2 regions of the Alitiscatomonas sp. genome follow, and region 1 is predicted to be linked to the other one. Evidence: a T-box and tRNA genes for the amino acid it is inferred to sense, from the RefSeq annotation. Region 1 holds a T-box; the other holds one or more tRNA genes.

Region 1 (9,877 bases):
GAGATCTGCCGGGCGGCGGAGGGGCTGATGATCCCGGAGGCGGGGACAAGGGTCTGCGGCTGCGGGAAGGAAGAGAGAAAAAAGGAGGACATGGAAAAAATGGAAACTGTGAATACAAAGCTGTACGTTCTGACCGGCTTTCTGGGCTCTGGAAAGACCACGGCGTTATTAAAGCTTCTGGAGAGACTGAAGGGCAGCCGGATCGGGGTCATCCAGAATGAATTCGGGAAGCTGGGGATCGATGGAACGATCCTGCGGAATGACGATATCCAGATGGTGGAGATCAACCGGGGCTCTATTTTCTGCACCTGCCAGAAGTTAAATTTTGTCAAGGCCCTGGCGGAAATGGCCCAGCAGGATTTTGACTATCTTTTTGTGGAAAGCTCCGGCTGGGGAGATCCCTCCAATGTCCAGGAGATCCTGGATGCGGCGCGGATCGCTTCGGAAAAGGAATACGACTTTAAGGGCGTGATCTGCTTTGTGGACGCGGTGAACTTCCTGGAGCAGGTCAAGGATGAGGAGACAGCCTTCCGTCAGCTGAAGCACTGCAACCTGGCGGTCATTACAAAAACAGATCTGGCGGATACGGTCCAGGCAGAGCAGGTGGCAGAAAAGATCCGGGAGATCAACCCGGTGTGTGAGATTCTTGAAAGTGTCAATGGGGAAATGGATCATTCCTTTTTACAGAAGGATCTGAGGATCTTCCAGTGGGCCGAAAGCGAGGAAACCACCAACTCAGTGGAAACAAAGCCCAAGTCCCTGTTCATGGAATACGAGGGCCAGGTGGAAAAAGAAAAGCTCCACAAATTTTTAGCGGCAGTGGCTCCGGATGTACACCGGATCAAGGGCTTCTGTGATCTTAAAGAAACGGGCTGGACCCAGGTGGACGTGGTAGGCTCCCTGATCGACTATAAGGAGTGCGGGGCCTTTGAACGGTCCCAGTTGGTGTTTATTTCAAAGATCGGCCCCATGGTCATAAAAAAGATTTTCTCCGCCTGGGAGGAGCATGTGGGCAGCGAGATGAAGCTTAAGAATTAAAGGAGGATAACATGGTCATAAAGGTGATCGGTATGGGATGTGAAAACTGCGATAAGCTGTATGAAAATGTGATGGAGGCCGTAAAGGAGACTGGCAGCGATGCAGTGGTGGAAAAGGTCGGAGACCTGATGGAGATCGTGAAGCTGGGCGTCATGGCGGCGCCGTCGCTGATGATCGACGGTAAGCTGGTGATCGCGGGACGGACGGCGAAGACATCGGAGATCGTCCGTCTGCTGAAGAAATGATGGAGGCAGGAAAGGGGCTGTGGAGCCTGATCCAGGACCAGATCCTCGGCATGAAATGGCTGAAGGACGCGGTGGGAGCGGGCCTTACGGCCATGGGAACCGATATTTCCTCCAGACTTGGCGGCAGCGTACATTTTTTTATCTATGATATCATTAAGATCACGATCTTATTATGCACGCTGATCTTTGTGATCTCTTATATCCAGAGCTATTTTCCGCCGGAGCGCAGCAAAAGGATCCTGGGCCGGTTCCATGGGCTGGGGGCCAGGATCGCGGCGGCCCTTCTGGGAACGGTGACCCCGTTCTGCTCCTGCTCCTCCATTCCCCTGTTCATGGGATTTACGGGGGCAGGCCTTCCTCTGGGCGTGACCTTTTCCTTTCTGATCTCCTCCCCCATGGTAGATCTGGGGAGCCTGGTGCTCCTAACGAGTATTTTCGGTGTGAAGATCGCGGCCGTATACGTTCTTTTGGGACTTTTTGTGGCGGTCCTTGGGGGGACGGTGATCGAAAAGCTGCACATGGAGGCTGAGGTGGAGGAGTTTATCCGGATGGCAGGCCGGGTGGATCTTGAAGGTCCGGCGCTTACGGTCCGGGACCGGCTGGCCTATGCCAGGGACCAGGTGGAGTTCACCTTCAGAAAGGTATTCCCGTATATTCTTGCAGGCGTGGGCATCGGAGCCGTGATCCACAACTGGATCCCCGGGGAATGGATCGAGACTGCCCTGGGAAGCGGAAATCCCTTTGGCGTAGTGCTGGCCGTTCTGGTGGGTGTCCCCATGTACGCGGATATTTTCGGGACCATCCCGGTGGCAGAGGCGCTTTTGGCCAAGGGCGCCCAGCTGGGGACCATCTTAAGCTTCATGATGGCGGTCACCACCCTGAGCTTTCCGTCCATGGTCATGCTGGGAAAGGCGGTGAAGCCGCGGCTCCTGGGAACATTTGCGGCGGTCTGTACCGTGGGGATCATTTTTGTGGGTTATAGCTTTAATCTGTTCCAATATCTGTTTATATAAAGACAGGCGGTATCTGTCTGAAGATACCGGAAGGGAAAAGAACAGGGGGCGGATGCAGCTCATATGGGCTGCACCTGCCCCCTGCTTGAATGGATTGGCTTTTCGGCGTTATCTCTGACAGAAATCCAGGGTAACGGTGCCGTCCTCGTTGTAGATGACAGCGTCTTTATCCATGGTCAGATTGTCAATGGCAGCCAGATACTCATCTTTGGACTTAAAGTAAGGCTTCGCCTCGGCGAGGACCTTCTTTGCCCTGGCGGCGTCGTTTTCCAGGAACATGGAGGCAGCTACGGTCAGGCACTGGGCCGGATACAGGCAGCCGGCTTTCTTGTCAGCCACATAGTAGTCCTTGCCGTGTCCGGTGCCGATGGAGCCGCTGGCATGGGGATGGATAGCCGGCATGATGGCGGAAACATCGCCCATATCGGTGCAGCCGGTCCCCCAGGAGCCGCGGGTCACAGTACCGGGCCCGGTCACCGCTTCCATGGCCTCTGTCAGGATCTCCGTCATGTTGGCGTCGTTATTTAAGGGGAAGTAGCCCGGATGGTCGTCCAGCTCCACATTGCAGCCCAGAGAGGCGGCCGCTCCGGCCAGAGCCAGGTTTACCTTTTTATTATAATCACGGATGCTGTCAAAGGAAGCGCCGCGTACATAGGATTCCACCTTGGCTGTCTCCGGGATGGCGTTGACGGCTGCTCCGCCCTCGGTGATGATGGGATGGAAGCGGATGTGCTCGCTGTCCACGAAGGTCTCGCGGATGGCGTTGACGGCATTCAGTCCGCAGGTGGCCGCATAGAGCGCATTCTTTCCGGCTTCCGGAGAACCGCCGGCATGGGAGGCCACGCCCTTGAAGGTGATATTCTTGGTGATACAGCCGTTGCAGCCCTGGCTGACGGACAGGGTCTTTCCCTCGGGAAGCTTTCCGGAATGGATCATCATGGCCATGTCAACGCCGTCAAAGTAGCCTCTGGAAATAAATTCCACCTTTCCGCCGAAATACCGGATCACGCCCTGCTTCCGTAATTCCTCCCGGAAGCCCAGCTCGATCAGCTCCTCGGCCGGTACAGCCATGAAACGGATGGAGCCGCAGAGACCATCCAGCGCGCCCGGCTCCTTCATGGCAGCGGCAACTCCCAGAAGGATGGCACACTGGGCGTTATGGCCGCAGGCATGGACCGCGTGAGTCTCGGGATCCGCGTCCGGGTGATTTCCAACGATCAGGGAATCCAGCTCTCCTAAGATGGCGATCTTCGGTCCGGGTCTTCCGGTGTCCAGATCGGCGTAGAAGCCGGGGATGTTTCCGGCTTTGGTGAGGGTGTAGCCCAGGGCCTCGAAATGCTCCTCCATATATGCGGAGGTCTTCCACTCCCGGTATCCGGTCTCCGGGTTCTTCCAGATATAGTCGGCGGTATCGTAGATCAGGGATTCATACTTTGCGACCATTTCCATTAACTGCTTTGCTCGTTCCATAAGATTTTCTCCTTTCTAGGCTGCATGGAAACTGACAGGACCGCGGTCAGTTCCCATGCATTTTCGCTTCTTCTATTATAGCGCAGAATTGCGCCATAAGAAATCGGAAAATGAAAAAATTATCTGGCGGCTTTGGAAATGGGCCGGAACCGTATGCAATTACGGCTTACCCAGCTTCATAATGCTAAGGGCCAGGCGTGAGCCGCAGGGAACCATGGTACTGATCTCAAGAAACTCCTCTGGGCTGGGGGTATTTACAGCGTTTCCCGGCGGGGGTTTACGCGCTATTTTACATATACGACTTTTCCGGTGCGCTCCTTGGGCTCCACCGGTACGGAGGGATCCGCATAGCCCAGGGCGGCCACGCCGTAGATCACATGGTCTGCGGGAACGCCGATCTCGTTTAACAGGGCGCGGACTGCCGGACGGTCGTTGATGTTCTGCATCTGGTTGATCCATACGGAGCCGACGCCGTAAGAGCGGGCCGCCAGGAAGATATTTTCCATGGCGCAGGCGTTGTCCTCCTTCCCCCATGGGCTTTCCTTTTCATTGGAGGGGATGATCACAGCGGCAGGACCGTACATGTCGTAGCCTTCCCGGCCCAGTTCAGTCCCGATGAGGCCGCAGAGACGATGGATGATCTCCTGGTTTGTGACCACGGTAAACTGCCAGGTCTGTTTTCCCATGCCGCTGGGAGCATGGAGGGCAGCCTTTACAAGGTCCTCCAGGACTTCGGCGGGAATGGGGTCTGCGGTGAACTTCCGGATGCTTCTCCGGGTCAGGATGGCGTTCATTACTTCATTCATATTCATTTCTCCTTTACATGGAAACTGACAGGTCTGCGGGCTTCGCCCATACATTTTTGCTTCTTCCATTATAGCGCAGAATTGCGGTATAAGAAATCAGAAAATGAAAAAAAGATCCGCGGCTTAAAGCTCCCAGGAAAATTCCCGGTACCGCTCGGGGCCTTCCAGGCGGTTGTCCCAGGAGGTGTCAAAACGGACTGTCACAGAGGTTATCCCACATTTTTTCAAATATTCCAGATTTTCATTATTTTCCGTAATTACATGGAAAAATTCCTGGCCGTGGGCTTCAAGGCTGTCGGCAAAGGCAGCCATGTCCTGGTCAAAGGGCGGAGCGTAGATGGGAAACTCCAGGTAAAGAACAGAAGAATCCCTGGGGGATCCGAACCGCTTTAAGGTCACATTCTGTCCGCGGTAGCGCTCATCGGAAAAGTACTCCTGGTTGAACTCCTCCACCTGTTCCAGGACCGTTTTCTGGATCGCCAGCTCTTCCGGCTCCTGGGGAAGGGAAAAGGCAGAGTCTGTAAGGAAGAAGCTGCCTTCCTGCTCCGAGGTCAGGATCCGGTCCGGGTCGCTGCTGGCGGTTATCTTTAAGGTATGGAGCTTATAGGCCCCGTAGGGAGTGCTCCGCAGCGCATCTGCCGCCTGGCGGTAGATGGCGGCTGCATCGGGAACATCATATTTGGACTTCTCATCTCCGGCCAGCTGGATATTTACAGATACGGTCCAGTTGTTATACAGCTTTTCCTTCCTCTGCTCATCCATCAGCAGAGGATCTTCAGAAAATTCCATGGAGGTATCGGTGATCTCAAGATCGGTCTGTGTATCCGCCCAGGAAGCCAGGGAATCGGTAAAGATCTGGCAGAGCTCCTCATAAGAGGTATTGTCGATGACTGCCTGGATCTCCTTTAATTTTTTTTCATACTCTTCCTTGGAGTGGGACTGGGAATAGGCCAGGAGCTCCTCCATATCCGGCATCGTATCAGCAGAGACCGGAGCGGACGATTTATGGGAGCAGGCAGAGAGATGGAAAACAAAAAGTAAAATCAGAAAAAGAATGGATCTGCCCATAAAACACCTCCTTGAACAGAAATTATAAATTAGTGTCTGTAAATATTATACTATATAAAGTATAGACAGTAAATATAATTCTGATGGAGCCCGCAGCCTGTCAGACCTGTTCCTCCAGCCAGGCCGTAAACCGGGGGCGGATCACAGAAAAGGGCACAGGCCCCAGATCCAGGAGGAGTTTGTGGAAGTCCAGGGGAGAAAAACGGCTACCCAGGGCGGCCTCCGCCTGCTCTCTCATGTCCATGTATTCAATATATCCTCCGCAGTACTCCAGATAATTGGCTGGGTTATCGATCATCACCTGCCACAGCTCCCGGACCGTCTGGTCGTCGGCCTGGAAGCAGGAGCGGATGAATTCCCCGGCTCTGGCCTCGTCCCAGCCGTCATAATTGATCCCGATATCCAGCAGGCCATGGACGCAGAGGGACAGGGAGCGCATATGGGCCCGGTACTTTCCGGCGGCCCTGGAAAGGCCGTTGTCAAAGGTACAGGCGATATTTTCCACATAGGTGGCCCAGCCCTCGTTGGCTCCGGAGCAGCTTAAAAGAGCGGACAGCGGCGTTTTCGCGTGGGTCCGGCTGTATACGGTCTGGTAGAGATGGCCGGGAAAGCCCTCGTGGGCCAGGGTGGTGTAGAGGTCCTTCCGGCTGTCGGTGGAGCCGCCGTTGATGTAGATGACGTTCTGGTCCCTGTCGTCCACAGGAGCCGTCAGATAAAAGGCGGGGCTTAAGGAGGCCTCCAGACAGGATGGCACCTGGCGGACCTCATAGCCGCACTGGGAAAGCTCCGGGAAAAGCCCCTTCATCTGTTCCTGGAGGTCCAGGAGGATGGCCTGGGGATCGGTCAGGGAAAAGGAGGCGTTTTCCAGACCGGCAGCGGGAGTCTCCCGGAGGATCCGGCCCAGGGCCTCATAGTCCTTTTGGATCCTGGCCTTTAAGGCCTCCTTAAGCTCCGGGACCGTATAGGAGAGTCCGGGCCCGGTTTTTACCAGGTATTCATAATACTGCTTCCCGTCCCTGGCTCCGGCCAGGCCGCCGTCGTTGATCCCGCGCCCCTTAAGAGCGGTCATGCCCTGGATCATGGCCTCGTAGGCCGGAATAAAATGTCCTTGTATGGCGGACAGATGGCGGGAGTGGAGGTCCGCCTTCTGCTCTGCGGTCAGAGGGACCTCTTGTTCCAGGGACGCCAGCCTGGCGGCAAAGGTTTCAGTGAGAAAGTTCTGGTCCGGATCGATCCGGTAGCTCTCACAGGATTCCAGGATCCGGTCGATGGTGGCATCCGAGGGACCCAGGCCCGCATCGGCCTTCTGGTTTTCAAATTCCAGGATCTGGGCGTAATAAGCATCGGTCTGGGACAGAAGGTCCAGGTAGTCCTCCACGTCCTTTAAGGAGTGGAAGGAATATTCTGCCAGGAGAATGGGAAGCTGGGCCTGGACACCGATGGTGGGAGCCAGGGGCTGCTCATAAAGCTCCAGTCCCCGGCCCATGAGGGAGGCCTGGAGGGTCTCGGAAAGGGCGTCGTACACCAGGGCCTGGTCTTCGGTGAGCAGGGAGCGGTCGAAGGCTGCCAGCCGGTCTGCCAGCTCCTGGACCGCCGCCCCGGACTGGATCATGTCCTCCAAAGTGCAGGTACCCAGCCTCGGTTCTCCGGGAGAGATCCCGAAGGCTTCGGGCCGCAGCAGCGTATAGTGGAGGTCCAGGGTACCGGCCTGGGCCATCTCCTCCTGGAAGACCTGGGTGCAGAAGGCGTCGAAGGCAGCCTGGGCAGCGGCTATGTCCTCCTGGGACGGACACCCGGGAGCCCCGCCGGACTCCGAAGCCGCGCTGTTTCCCGGGACGGTGCTGTTTCCCGGAGCGGTGCTGTTTTCAAAGGCCGCGCCGCTTTCTCCGGGCTGCCGGATCCTCTGACGGCCGCAGGAGGTGAGAAGCAGGGACAGGGCCAGGAGCCCCCATAGAAGTATGTACGGATTTTTTCGGGAAAAGCCATGTTCAGGCCGCATGACGATACCTCCTTGAAAAGCCGGGACAGAGCCGGGAAGAACGCCCGGAGACCGGCTGTATACCGCCAATATATGATGGGAACAGAAGGGGTATGCGCTGGTTCTTTTTTCAAAGTATTCGCAGATGCCCGCTGCTTTTGCCTGCAGGCGTTTTCCCAGTCTTGACAAAACCGTTGGAACAGGATAGACTAGGGATATAATAGGGAAAAGGCTGTGAAGGGAAGAGTACGCAAAAAGGGAAGCTTTCAGAGACCCCGGATGGTGCGAGCGGGGAGCGGAGCTTTTGCAGAAGATGGTCCCGGAGCTGCGCGGCTGAAGGAGCTGCCGGTAAAAGGGCAGAGAGTTGAGGCCGCGACGGAAGCGCCCGTTAGCGCGTCAGGCTGTTTAAGGCAGCCGGTGAGGGGGATCCTGTGAGGGATCTCTGAATTAAAGTGGTAACACGAGGGAGAACTCGTCTTTAAGAGAAGACGGGTCTTTTTTTGTCTTAAAGGAGGATTTTTTATGTGCAAGAATTGTAAGAAGCCGTATTATATTTCCACGGCCATTGCCTACACATCCGGAAAACCGCATATCGGAAATACGTATGAGATCGTGCTGGCAGACGCCATTGCGCGGTACAAAAGAGAACAGGGCTATGACGTATATTTCCAGACCGGAACCGACGAGCACGGCCAGAAGATCGAGTTAAAGGCCCAGGACGCCGGCGTGACGCCCAAGGAGTTTGTGGACAACGTGGCGGGAGAGATCAAAAATATCTGGGATCTGATGAACACATCCTATGATAAATTCATCCGCACCACTGACGAGTACCATGAAAAGCAGGTGCAGAAGATCTTTAAGAAGCTCTACGAAAAAGGCGATATCTATAAGGGCCATTATGAGGGCCTTTACTGTACTCCCTGCGAGTCCTTCTGGACCCCGTCCCAGGTGGTGGACGGAAAGTGCCCCGACTGCGGCCGTCCGGTACAGCCCGCAAAGGAGGAGGCTTACTTCTTCCGTATGAGCAAATATGCCCAGAAGCTCATCGACCATATCAACAGTCATCCGGAATTTATCCAGCCGGTATCCAGGAAAAATGAGATGATGAACAACTTCCTGCTGCCGGGCTTACAGGATCTCTGCGTATCCAGGACCTCCTTTAAGTGGGGGATCCCGGTGGATTTCGATCCGAAGCATGTGACCTATGTATGGCTGGACGCCCTGACCAACTATATCACAGGGATCGGCTATGACTGCGATGGGAACCATGATGAAAAATTCAATAAGTTCTGGCCGGCAGATCTCCATCTGATCGGTAAGGATATCATCCGGTTCCATACCATTTACTGGCCCATCTTCTTAATGGCCCTGGATCTGCCCCTTCCCAAGCAGGTATTCGGCCATCCGTGGCTCCTCCAGGGCGACGGAAAGATGAGCAAGTCCAAAGGAAACGTGCTGTACGCCGATACGCTGGTGGACTTCTTTGGCGTGGATGCAGTCCGTTATTTTGTACTCCATGAGATGCCCTTTGAGAATGACGGCGTGATCTCCTGGGAATTAATGGTGGAGCGGATGAATTCCGATCTGGCCAATATCCTGGGCAACCTGGTGAACCGTACCGTTTCCATGACCAATAAATATTTCGGCGGCGTTGTGGAGAACAAGAACGTCTGCGAGGACGTGGATGATGACTTAAAGGCCGCTGTTTTAGAGGCTGTGAAGAAGGCAGACGAGAAGATGGAGAAGCTGCGCGTGGCCGACGCCATCACAGAGATCTTCAATATCTTCCGCCGCAGCAATAAATACATCGACGAGACCACTCCGTGGACTCTGGCAAAGGATGAGGAGAAGAAGGACCGTCTGGCTACGGTGCTTTACAACCTGACCGAGGCCATCACCATCGGCGCGTCTCTCCTGTCCTCCTTTATGCCGGAGACGTCTGAAAAGATCCTGGCCCAGCTCAATACAGAAAAGAGGACTCTGGAGGCCATGGACCAGTTCGGACTGTATCCCAATGGAAATAAGGTAACGGAGAAGCCGGAGATCCTGTTCGCCCGTATGGACGTGAAGGAGGTCCTGGAGAAGGTGGAAACCATGAAGGCAGAAGAAGCCAAGGCCGCCGGAGAAGAAGAGAACGCCCAGGAGGAAAGCGTTGTGGATGTGGAGAAAAAGCCGGAGATCACCTATGATGACTTTGCAAAGCTCCAGTTCCAGATCGGCCAGATCGTAAAATGCGAGGAAGTGCCCAAGTCCAAAAAG
Region 2 (9,313 bases), on a different contig from region 1:
ATCCTTGTTTTTCTGTCCATTCTGACCGCGGCTCTGGCGGTCCTGTCCTCCTGGTACCGCATCCGGCGGGCAAAAGAGCAGATCGCGGAGATCGCAGACGCTCTGGCTGACGTGAAAAACGGAAATGGCGGCCGCCGGATCCTGTCCGCCGCAAATGAGCTGGCAGCCCCCATTGCCTATGAGATCAATGAGATCGTTGTGTCCTATGAACGCAGGCTTTCTGCGGTGCGGCAGACAGAGGAGGCAAACCGCCAGCTTATGACCAGCCTTTCCCATGATGTCCGGACACCCCTTACAACACTCATCGGATATCTTGACGCCGCCCACAAAGGACTTGCTGCGGGCAGGGACCGGGATGAATATATCGAAACGGCCCGCCGGAAGGCCCACGATCTGAAAGAATATATTGACGTTCTCTTTGACTGGTTCAGGTTGAATTCCAATGAGTTTGCCATGGAGATCCGTCCTGCTGAAGCGGCAGAGCTCACAAGAAATATCCTGATCGACTGGATCCCGGTCTTTGAGGATAAGGAGATTGGTTACGACATTGACATTCCCGAGCGTCCGGTCCGGGTAAGGCTCGACGCAGACGGATATATGAGGATCATAAACAATCTCATCCAGAATGCGGTCGCCCACAGCGGCGGGGATGAAATTAAGATCGCTCTGTCAGAACAGGGAGCTGCCATGAAGCTGCTGGTGGCGGACAATGGCGTGGGGATCGGGAAGGAAGATCTGAAGCATATTTTTGAACGGCTGTATAAGTGTGATAAGGGCCGGTCCCAGAAGGGCAGCGGGCTGGGCCTTTCCATTGTCCATCAGCTTGTGGAAAAGATGGGAGGCAGCATCACTGTGGAAAGCACACCGGGAAAAGGAACAGAATTTACCCTGGTTTTCCCCCTGGATGAGTGAGCGGCCCCCTGGCATTCTGGCCGGATCTTAAACTGCAAGGTTTTTGCAAGGCTGCGGCAAGGTTCATGCAAGGATGGCGTGATAGAATCCCTTACAGAACAGGAGGTTTGCCTATGGACACAAATACCATCATTGAAACAAGAAACCTGACCAAGCAGTATGGCCCGCAAAAGAGCGTGGCTGACTTAAGTATCCATGTGAAGCGCGGGAGGATCTATGGTCTGCTGGGGAGGAACGGGGCCGGAAAAACGACCACCATGAAAATGCTGCTGGGACTGACGAAGCCCACGTCCGGCGAGGTGCGGATCTGGGGAAATCCTTTGCAGGGGAATGAAAAGAAGATCCTGCCCCGCATCGGCAGCCTGATCGAGTCCCCCGGCTTTTATCCCAATCTGACCGCTGCGGAAAATCTGCGTATCTTTGCCATTCTGCGGGGCGTGCCAAACGGTCATGCCATCAGGGATGCCCTGGATCTGGTGGGGCTGCCTTATAAAGACAAAAAGCTCTTTTCCCAGTATTCCCTTGGCATGAAGCAGCGGCTTGCCATTGCCCTTGCCATTATGCACGATCCGGAGCTTCTGATCCTGGATGAGCCCATCAATGGGCTTGATCCCATCGGCATTGCAGAGGTGCGTTCATTTATCCGGGAGCTCTGTGATACAGGAGGGAAGACCATTCTGATCTCCAGCCATATCCTTTCGGAAATTTCCCTGCTGGCGGACGATATTGGGATCATTGACCACGGCACACTGCTGGAAGAGGAAAGCCTTGCCAGACTGGAGCAGAAAAGCGGCAGGCATGTCCGTTTTACGCTTTCCGACACCGCCCAGGCCGCAAGGATCCTGGAGTGCAGCTTCCATGAAACCCGTTTCTCCATCCAGGATGACCACAGGCTGCAGCTCCACAATCTTGATCTGCCGGTCGGAAAAGTTGTAACTGCCTTTGTGGAAAACGGACTGGAGGTATCGGAGGCCCATACCTGTGAAGAAAGCCTGGAGGATTATTTCAGGCGTGTGACGGGAGGCGAGGGGATTGCTTAGACTGATGGAATGTGAATTTCTGAAGCTGAAACGCAGGCCCCTGGTATTTATTTCCCTGGTGCTTTCCGTTTTCATGCCGTTGGCGTACGTTTTTTTTCTGTCAGATGTGAATACGGATGTGGATGCTGTAAACGGAGTGATGTCCAGCCTGTTCCAGCTCAGCGCATATCTGCTTCTGATGCCGCTTCTTGTGATCCTGGCTTCCAGCCTGCTGTTTCAGGAGCTGGACCATGATACTCTGAAAAACCTTGCGGCCATACCCGTGGACCGGACGAAGCTGGTGCTTTCCAAAATGCTGGTCCTGCTGCTGTTTGCCGTTGGCTTCATGGCGGCGGGAGGCCTGGTGAATCTTGCGGTCCTGCTGGTCCAGGGATGGGAGCCGGTTGGGTTCTGGACGCTGTTCTGGGTTGGGCTGGAAGAGGGAGTGATCATGTGGGCCGGAGCGCTTCCCTGCATTCTTCTGGTGGTCCTTCTCAATAAAAATTATATCGTGTCCGTTGTGATCACCTTTTTTTACACCATTGTGAATTATATCTTTTCCATGAACGATCTCTTTCTGACGCAGCCCTTTGGGCTGAACATCGGTACCCTGCTTCCGGGACCGCTGGCTTTCCGCTGGACCTTCCAGTTTTATGACCAGAGCCGGACAAGCGCGGAGCTGGCAGAGCTGCTGGAGCGGATCAGCCCGTATTTTCTCGGCCGCGCCCAGGTGTTCAGTGTGATCGTTGTGGAAGCCATTGTTTTTCTGACGCTGATCGCGATGGCCTTCCGGCGTCAGGAGATTTAAGGAGGTGGGATCATGTGGAATCTGTTAAGAGCAGAATTACTGAAGCTGCGCCGGTGCCAGATCCTTCTGGTAGGGCTTGTGGCCCTTGGGCTCTGCCCTCTGGTACAATATGGAAGCCAGATGATCATTGAGGCGGAATACCGGGATCCGGACTATGATATCCAGACGCTTTTTGCCAATGTTGTCTGGGGCAACACCCAGATATTTCTGCCCATTTCACTGGTGATGACAGGCGCCTGGCTCATGGACAGGGAGTCTTCCCATGATACGCTGAAAAATATCATGGCGGTCCCTGTTTCCATGCCAGGGCTTCTGGGGACAAAGCTGCTTCTGACCGGCATGCTTGCAGTCTTTCTGGGAATATACAGTGTCGGCGTTACCCTGGTCACTGGACTGGCGGCCGGCCTGCCGGGACTGACTGCGGAGGTGCTTTTTCATGGCAGTACGCAGATCGTGGCGGCTGCCTTTACTACAAGTCTGGTCTGTATGCCCCTGATCCTGATCTTTGGACAGATCCGCGGGGCTTATCTGGGAGGCTCCATCCTGGCGTTCTTCCTGGGGTACAGCATGCTGTTCTTCAAAGGCGGCGTCCTTTCCAGCCTGTATCCGTTTTCGGCTGCGCTGGTCCTGGCGGGCTTCGATCTGAGCGGATATGCCGGGATGACCGCGGCTCCGGATCCGGGGCTGGCCGCCGCCGGGGTTGGCGTTATGGTCCTCTGGACAGGGCTGCTGCTTTTGCGGTCCCGTAAGAAAAAAGAGATGCGTCCTCGCAGGCAGGCCAGTGCCAGGGGGAAGGCGAGAAGGGCTGCGCCGCTGTAAGGGGCTGCGGCCCGTGGTTTCCGGAGGCTTTTTTCAGGACCTTTGGCTGTGCCGGTCCACATGTTCCAGTTTTTTCATCTTGACACACAGAACAAATGTTCGTATAATAAGAATAGAACATACGTTCTTTTTTGAAACGGGGGATGATACGGCAGACCGTCTCCTCTGCGTATAAAGCTGTGTGGGAAAGAGAGGATGGCTGGAATGGAATATCGGGCATTGGGAAATTCAAATCTGGATGATGGGACCGTCAAAGGCGACCGGAGAGAGGCTGCCTGTATGGCGTGGTTTCCTGCCGGACGGGAGCTGTATCCGGTTTCTGTTAAATTTAAGGGCGACGACGGGGAGGTCATCTGCGTCAGGAACATCAATATCTCATCGTCAGAGGATATTCTGTGCAACGGGATCGCTTCAAAGCAGTTTTTGTGCAATGCGGTCATCGGCGGCCTGGTCCAGGATTTTGCCCTGATCTTTTATGCCAGGCCGTCCCGGTGGGAGATCGTATTCCGCTCAAGGCAGTAGGGGGCGGAAGTCCTGCTTTTACCAGGATTTTTCACAGAGCATTCACGGAATCCATGAAAAATAAAATTATTGTTGACATTTTATTCTAAACATGGTATCCTAATGTTCGTTGAGCAAAGCGTGGCGGAATAGCTCAGTTGGCTAGAGCATACGGTTCATACCCGTAGTGTCGAGAGTTCGAATCTCCCTTCCGCTACTAAAATGGGATCCTGAATACAGGGTCCCCTTTTTTATAGAAATTTTCTTATCTTTTTTCCGTATTCTGTGGTATACTAAATATAATTTCGTTGTATATTATATGATTTATGTAATACCAGCAGGATAAAACGGAGGGTTCCATGTATCAGTTTATCGTAAATCCCAGTGCAGGAACTGGTAAGGGGTATCGCATATGGAAAAGGCTGGAGAAGCAGCTGGAAAATGAAGGACGGGAATACCGGGTGTTTTTTACGGAAAACCGGGGAGATGCGGCTGAGATCGCCAGGGCGCTGACCGCCGATAAAAATGAACCGAAGACGATCATTATCGTAGGCGGAGAGGGGACGTATAACGAAGTTTTAAACGGAGTGTCCTTTAAAGGGATGGTGACCCTGGGCTACGTCCCAGCGGGATTCCGGAACGCCCTTTCCCGGAGGAGCCGGCCGCACAGTAAGGTAAGGGTCCAGTGCAGGCACGTCCTCCATCCGCAATATTATGAACTGCTGGATTACGGCGTTGTGACCTGCGGGGAGGATGAGATCTTTAACCGGAGGTTTGCCGGAAGGTGCGGCGTGGGACTGGATGCGGCCGTCTGCCATAACCTGCTGTGCTGTCCCGTCCGCAGCCAGATGAACCGGCTTCATATGACCGGAATGCTGAAGGTGGTACTGGCGTTAAAGCAGCTGGCGCTGGCGCGTCCGGTGCGGGGGCATCTGCTCCTGGACGGCGTAAGGAAGGTGGAATTCAATTATATCTACTTTATCACGATCCGGATGGGGCAGGAGAAAAAGAAGAGGCCAAGACGCGGACAGGAGGTACCGGAGGACAGCGGGAAGATGACGGTCTACGTGGCCAACAGCTCTCTGAAGCGGAGGATGTTCGGGCCGGTCCTGGACGTGATCGCAGGGGTAAGAAAGAAAGAGCGCGGTGTCAGGAGCTTTGAATGCAGCGAGGTGGCGGTCCATCTGGAGCGGCCCCTGGCGGTCCATGTGGACGGGGAAAGCTGTATGTGCCAGCAGGATATGCAGATCCGGTGCATCCCCAGGAAGATCCGGATGATCAGCGCTTAGAATAAATATCAATGGCAAAGGAGAATGAGTATGAGGATCGGTCAGGGATACGATGTACACCGGCTGACGGAAGGCAGGAAGTTGATTCTGGGGGGTGTGGACATTCCCTATGAAAAAGGGCTTCTGGGTCATTCAGATGCAGACGTACTGCTGCACGCCATTATGGATGCGCTCCTGGGAGCGGCTGCCCTGGGAGATATCGGGCAGCATTTCCCGGATTCCGACGAGGCGTATAAGGGGATCTCCAGCCTTTCCCTTTTAAAACGGGTGGGAGAGATCCTGGCGGAAAACGGGTTCCTCATTGAGAATATCGATTCAACGGTGATCGCCCAGAAGCCGAAGCTTCTGCCGTACCGGCCGGGGATGATGGAGAATATCGCAGACGCCCTGGGACTGGAGAGAGACCGGGTCAGCGTTAAGGCTACCACAGAGGAGGGGCTGGGCTTTACGGGAAACGGCGAGGGGATCGCGGCCCAGGCCGTGTGCCTGCTCTCCACGGTGGCAGATTACGATCCGGTGGACCGGATGGATGCGGGAGGCTGTACGGGCTGTCCCGGCTGTCAGAAAGAATAAAAAAGAGGAGAAGACCATGAAAATCTATAATACCCTTTCCAGAAGAAAAGAAGAGTTCGTTCCGGTGGAGCCGGGAAAAGTAAAAATGTATGTCTGCGGCCCCACGGTCTATAACCTGATCCATATCGGAAACGCCCGTCCCATGATCGTATTCGATACGGTCCGCAGATATTTTGAGTATAAGGGCTATGAGGTGAATTTTGTATCCAACTTTACTGACGTGGACGACAAGATCATTAAAAAGTCCATCGAGGAGGGCGTGGACGCAGATACGGTCTCCAAGCGGTATATTGCCGAATGCAGAAAGGATATGGAGGCAATGAATATCATGCCCGCCACAAAGAATCCCCTGGCCACAGAGGAGATCGGCGGCATGTTGGATATGATCCGCACCCTGATCGAAAAGGGCTATGCTTACGCGGCGGCAGACGGCACCGTTTATTACCGGGTGAGAAAATTCAAGGATTACGGAAAGCTGTCCCATAAAAACCTGGACGATCTCCAGTCCGGCTTCCGTGAGATCAAGGTCACTGGTGAAGAGGGCAAAGAGGATCCCAACGATTTCGTGCTCTGGAAGCCCAAAAAGGAAGGAGAGCCCTTCTGGGAGTCCCCCTGGTGCCAGGGCCGTCCCGGCTGGCATATTGAGTGCTCGGTCATGGCCAAGAGATACCTGGGTGACGAGATCGACATCCATGCCGGCGGCGAGGATCTGATCTTCCCCCACCACGAAAATGAGATCGCCCAGAGTGAGGCGGCCAACGGTGTGACCTTTGCCAGATACTGGATGCACAACGGCTTTCTGAACATTGATAATAAGAAGATGTCCAAATCCCTGGGCAATTTCTTTACAGTACGGGAGATCGGAGAAAAATATGATCTCCAGGTGCTCCGTTTCTTTATGCTGAGCGCCCATTACAGAAGCCCGCTGAATTTCAGCGCGGAGCTGATGGAGGCGTCGAAAAACGGCCTGGACCGTATCCTTACAGGCGTTGAGAAGCTGAAGGAGCTGGAGGAAAAGGCGGCTGCCGGAACCATGAGCGCCGCAGAACTGGAAAACCAGAAAAAGGCCATGGAGCTGGTGGAAAAATACGAAGCGGCCATGGAGGACGATTTCAATACGGCCGACGCCGTATCCGCAGTCTTCGAGCTGGTAAAGCTCAGCAACTCCACTGCATCTGCGGAAAGCACCGGCGCATATGTGGGCTGGATGAAGGAGACCATTGAACGGCTCTGCGGCGTTCTTGGGATCATCACAGAGAAAAAGGAAGAGATCCTGGATTCTGAGATCGAGGATATGATCGCCCAGAGGCAGGCTGCCAGAAAGGCAAAGGATTTTGCCCTGGCTGACCAGATCCGAGGAAAGCTCCTGGATATGGGGATCATCCTGGAGGATACCAGAGAGGGAGTAAAATGGAAACGGGCGTAAACTCTTTTTCCCGGTTTAAGGAAGCGTTCCGGCTGAAGGAGGCGGACGCTTCCCAGTATTCGCCGCTGGTGCTGGCCTATATCGGAGATGCGGTCTATGAGATCATGATCCGCACCAAGGTGGTCAACGACGGCAACGTCCAGGTGAACAAGCTCCATAAGCATACGGCGGGGCTTGTGAAGGCGTCGGCCCAGATGGAGCTTCTGCTGGCTGTGTGGGAGGAACTGACCGAAGAGGAAAAGACGGTCTGCCGCCGGGGGAGGAACGCCAAATCCGGCTCCATGGCTAAAAATGCCACCATGAAGGAATACCGCATGGCCACAGGCTTTGAGGCCCTGGTGGGATATCTTTATCTGGCGGAGCGGTTTGACCGGCTCGCAGAGGTGGTGAGCCTGGGACTTGAAAAAATCGGAGAACTGAAAGAGGAAGACGGAAGATGAGATATGAAGAACTGACCATAGAAGGCCGCAACGCGGTCCTGGAGGCATTCCGGGCAGGAAAGCCCATTGACCGCCTGTTTATCCTGGACGGATGCCAGGACGGGCCTGTAAAGAGCATTTTGCGGGAAGCAAAAAAACACGATACCATCATCACCTTTGTGCCCAAAGAGCGGCTGGACCAGATGTCTGACACGGGCCACCACCAGGGGGTCATCGCTTATGGAGCAGCCTATGAATATGCAGAGGTGGAGGATATGTTAAAGGCTGCCGAGGAAAAGGGGGAGCCGCCGTTTCTGATTCTTCTGGACGGCATTGAGGATCCCCATAACCTGGGTGCCATCATCCGTACTGCCAATCTGGCAGGGGCCCACGGCGTCATTATTCCCAAACGCCGCGCTTCCGGTCTTACGGCAACAGTGGCCAGAACATCAGCCGGGGCGCTGAATTATACGCCGGTGGCAAAGGTGACCAATCTGGCGGCCACCATCGAGGATCTGAAAAAACGCGGCCTGTGGTTCGTCTGCGCCGATATGGGCGGGGATGTGATGTACCGGGTGAACCTTACGGGCCCCATCGGCCTGGTGGTGGGCAACGAGGGCGACGGAGTCAGCCGGCTGGTCCGGGAGAAATGCGATATGACGGCCTCCATCCCCATGCAGGGACAGATCGATTCCTTAAACGCGTCTGTGGCCGCCGGTGTGCTGGCTTATGAGATCGTGAGACAGAGGATGGGAAAAAAGTAAGAAACAGAGAGGGCGGGTACGGTCTGACGTACCCGCCTTTTTTGTGCCATGGGCCTGGAAGCTCAGCTTTCCAGGGTATATACCCGGTACAGATTGGACCAGGGATTTCCGATGATGTAGGACGTATAGACCCGGCCGGGCCGCACGCTGATGCCAAAGCTCATGATCGGGTCGTTTACCATACAGGCGGAGCAGCCGCCGGTGATGGCCGTCAGGAGGATCACTGGAAGCTCTGCAAAGCCCGTAAGGGACGCCTGGGAGGCGGTGACGAAAAATGTATAGTTTCCGGCTGCCGTCTGCTTAAAGGTGGTCACCTCTTTAAAGCCCACGCCGCCGAAGACGATCTGGTTATTAAAGGTGCGTACGTCGTAATTGGAGCCGCTGTAAGACATATTGGCCACCCGGAGGCAGCCGTAGCCTGCCGGGATATTGGTGCAGCCCATGTCGGAGACACGGGACAGGGTGATGCCTCCCGGCATGTCAAGGAGCACCATGGTCACCTTTTCCCCGGAAATGAAGGATAGGGTCCTCCGGTACAGGGCCGGGCCGTTGGTACGGCGCACAGTGACGGTATGGAAGCCGTCGGACACCTGGATGTAGGAGGATACAGTGGCAAAGGTGGAACCGGAAAAAATATTCCTTCCGTCGATATATACGTCCAGATCCTGGCCGTTGGTGGAGGCGTTTAAGAAACGGACCTGGCTGGAATAGGGAGAGGACGGAGGGAAGGGAAAGACCGGAGGCACCGGCCACGGAAACGTATTTCCCGGCCAGACAGGCTCA

Evidence for each region. A T-box is a leader RNA that pairs with one kind of tRNA and senses whether it is charged. The one in region 1 lies ahead of metG (methionine--tRNA ligase), so its partner is inferred to be a tRNA-Met.
Region 2: it encodes a tRNA-Met, which carries the amino acid that the T-box ahead of metG (methionine--tRNA ligase) is inferred to sense. The anticodon was not compared.

What each region holds. Positions count from the first base shown of each region.
Region 1 covers NZ_JAXXBR010000120.1:966-10,842, reverse strand. The annotation lists gene WIH05_RS12430 (CobW family GTP-binding protein) at 100-1,038, shown strand; gene WIH05_RS12425 (thioredoxin family protein) at 1,050-1,283, shown strand; gene WIH05_RS12420 (permease) at 1,283-2,296, shown strand; gene WIH05_RS12415 (amidohydrolase) at 2,405-3,766, opposite strand; gene WIH05_RS12410 (nitroreductase) at 4,051-4,572, opposite strand; gene WIH05_RS12405 (hypothetical protein) at 4,696-5,640, opposite strand; gene WIH05_RS12400 (DUF885 domain-containing protein) at 5,741-7,639, opposite strand; T-box leader at 7,844-8,101, shown strand; gene metG (methionine--tRNA ligase) at 8,141-9,877, shown strand, end outside.
Region 2 covers NZ_JAXXBR010000101.1:7,991-17,303, forward strand. The annotation lists gene WIH05_RS10900 (HAMP domain-containing sensor histidine kinase) at 1-912, shown strand, start outside; gene WIH05_RS10905 (ABC transporter ATP-binding protein) at 1,026-1,952, shown strand; gene WIH05_RS10910 (ABC transporter permease) at 1,945-2,739, shown strand; gene WIH05_RS10915 (ABC transporter permease) at 2,752-3,558, shown strand; gene WIH05_RS10920 (hypothetical protein) at 3,763-4,080, shown strand; tRNA gene WIH05_RS10925 (tRNA-Met) at 4,203-4,276, shown strand; gene WIH05_RS10930 (diacylglycerol kinase family protein) at 4,419-5,348, shown strand; gene ispF (2-C-methyl-D-erythritol 2,4-cyclodiphosphate synthase) at 5,379-5,921, shown strand; gene cysS (cysteine--tRNA ligase) at 5,938-7,347, shown strand; gene WIH05_RS10945 (ribonuclease III domain-containing protein) at 7,332-7,787, shown strand; gene rlmB (23S rRNA (guanosine(2251)-2'-O)-methyltransferase RlmB) at 7,784-8,530, shown strand; partial or broken gene WIH05_RS10955 (DUF4397 domain-containing protein) at 8,593-9,313, opposite strand, start outside.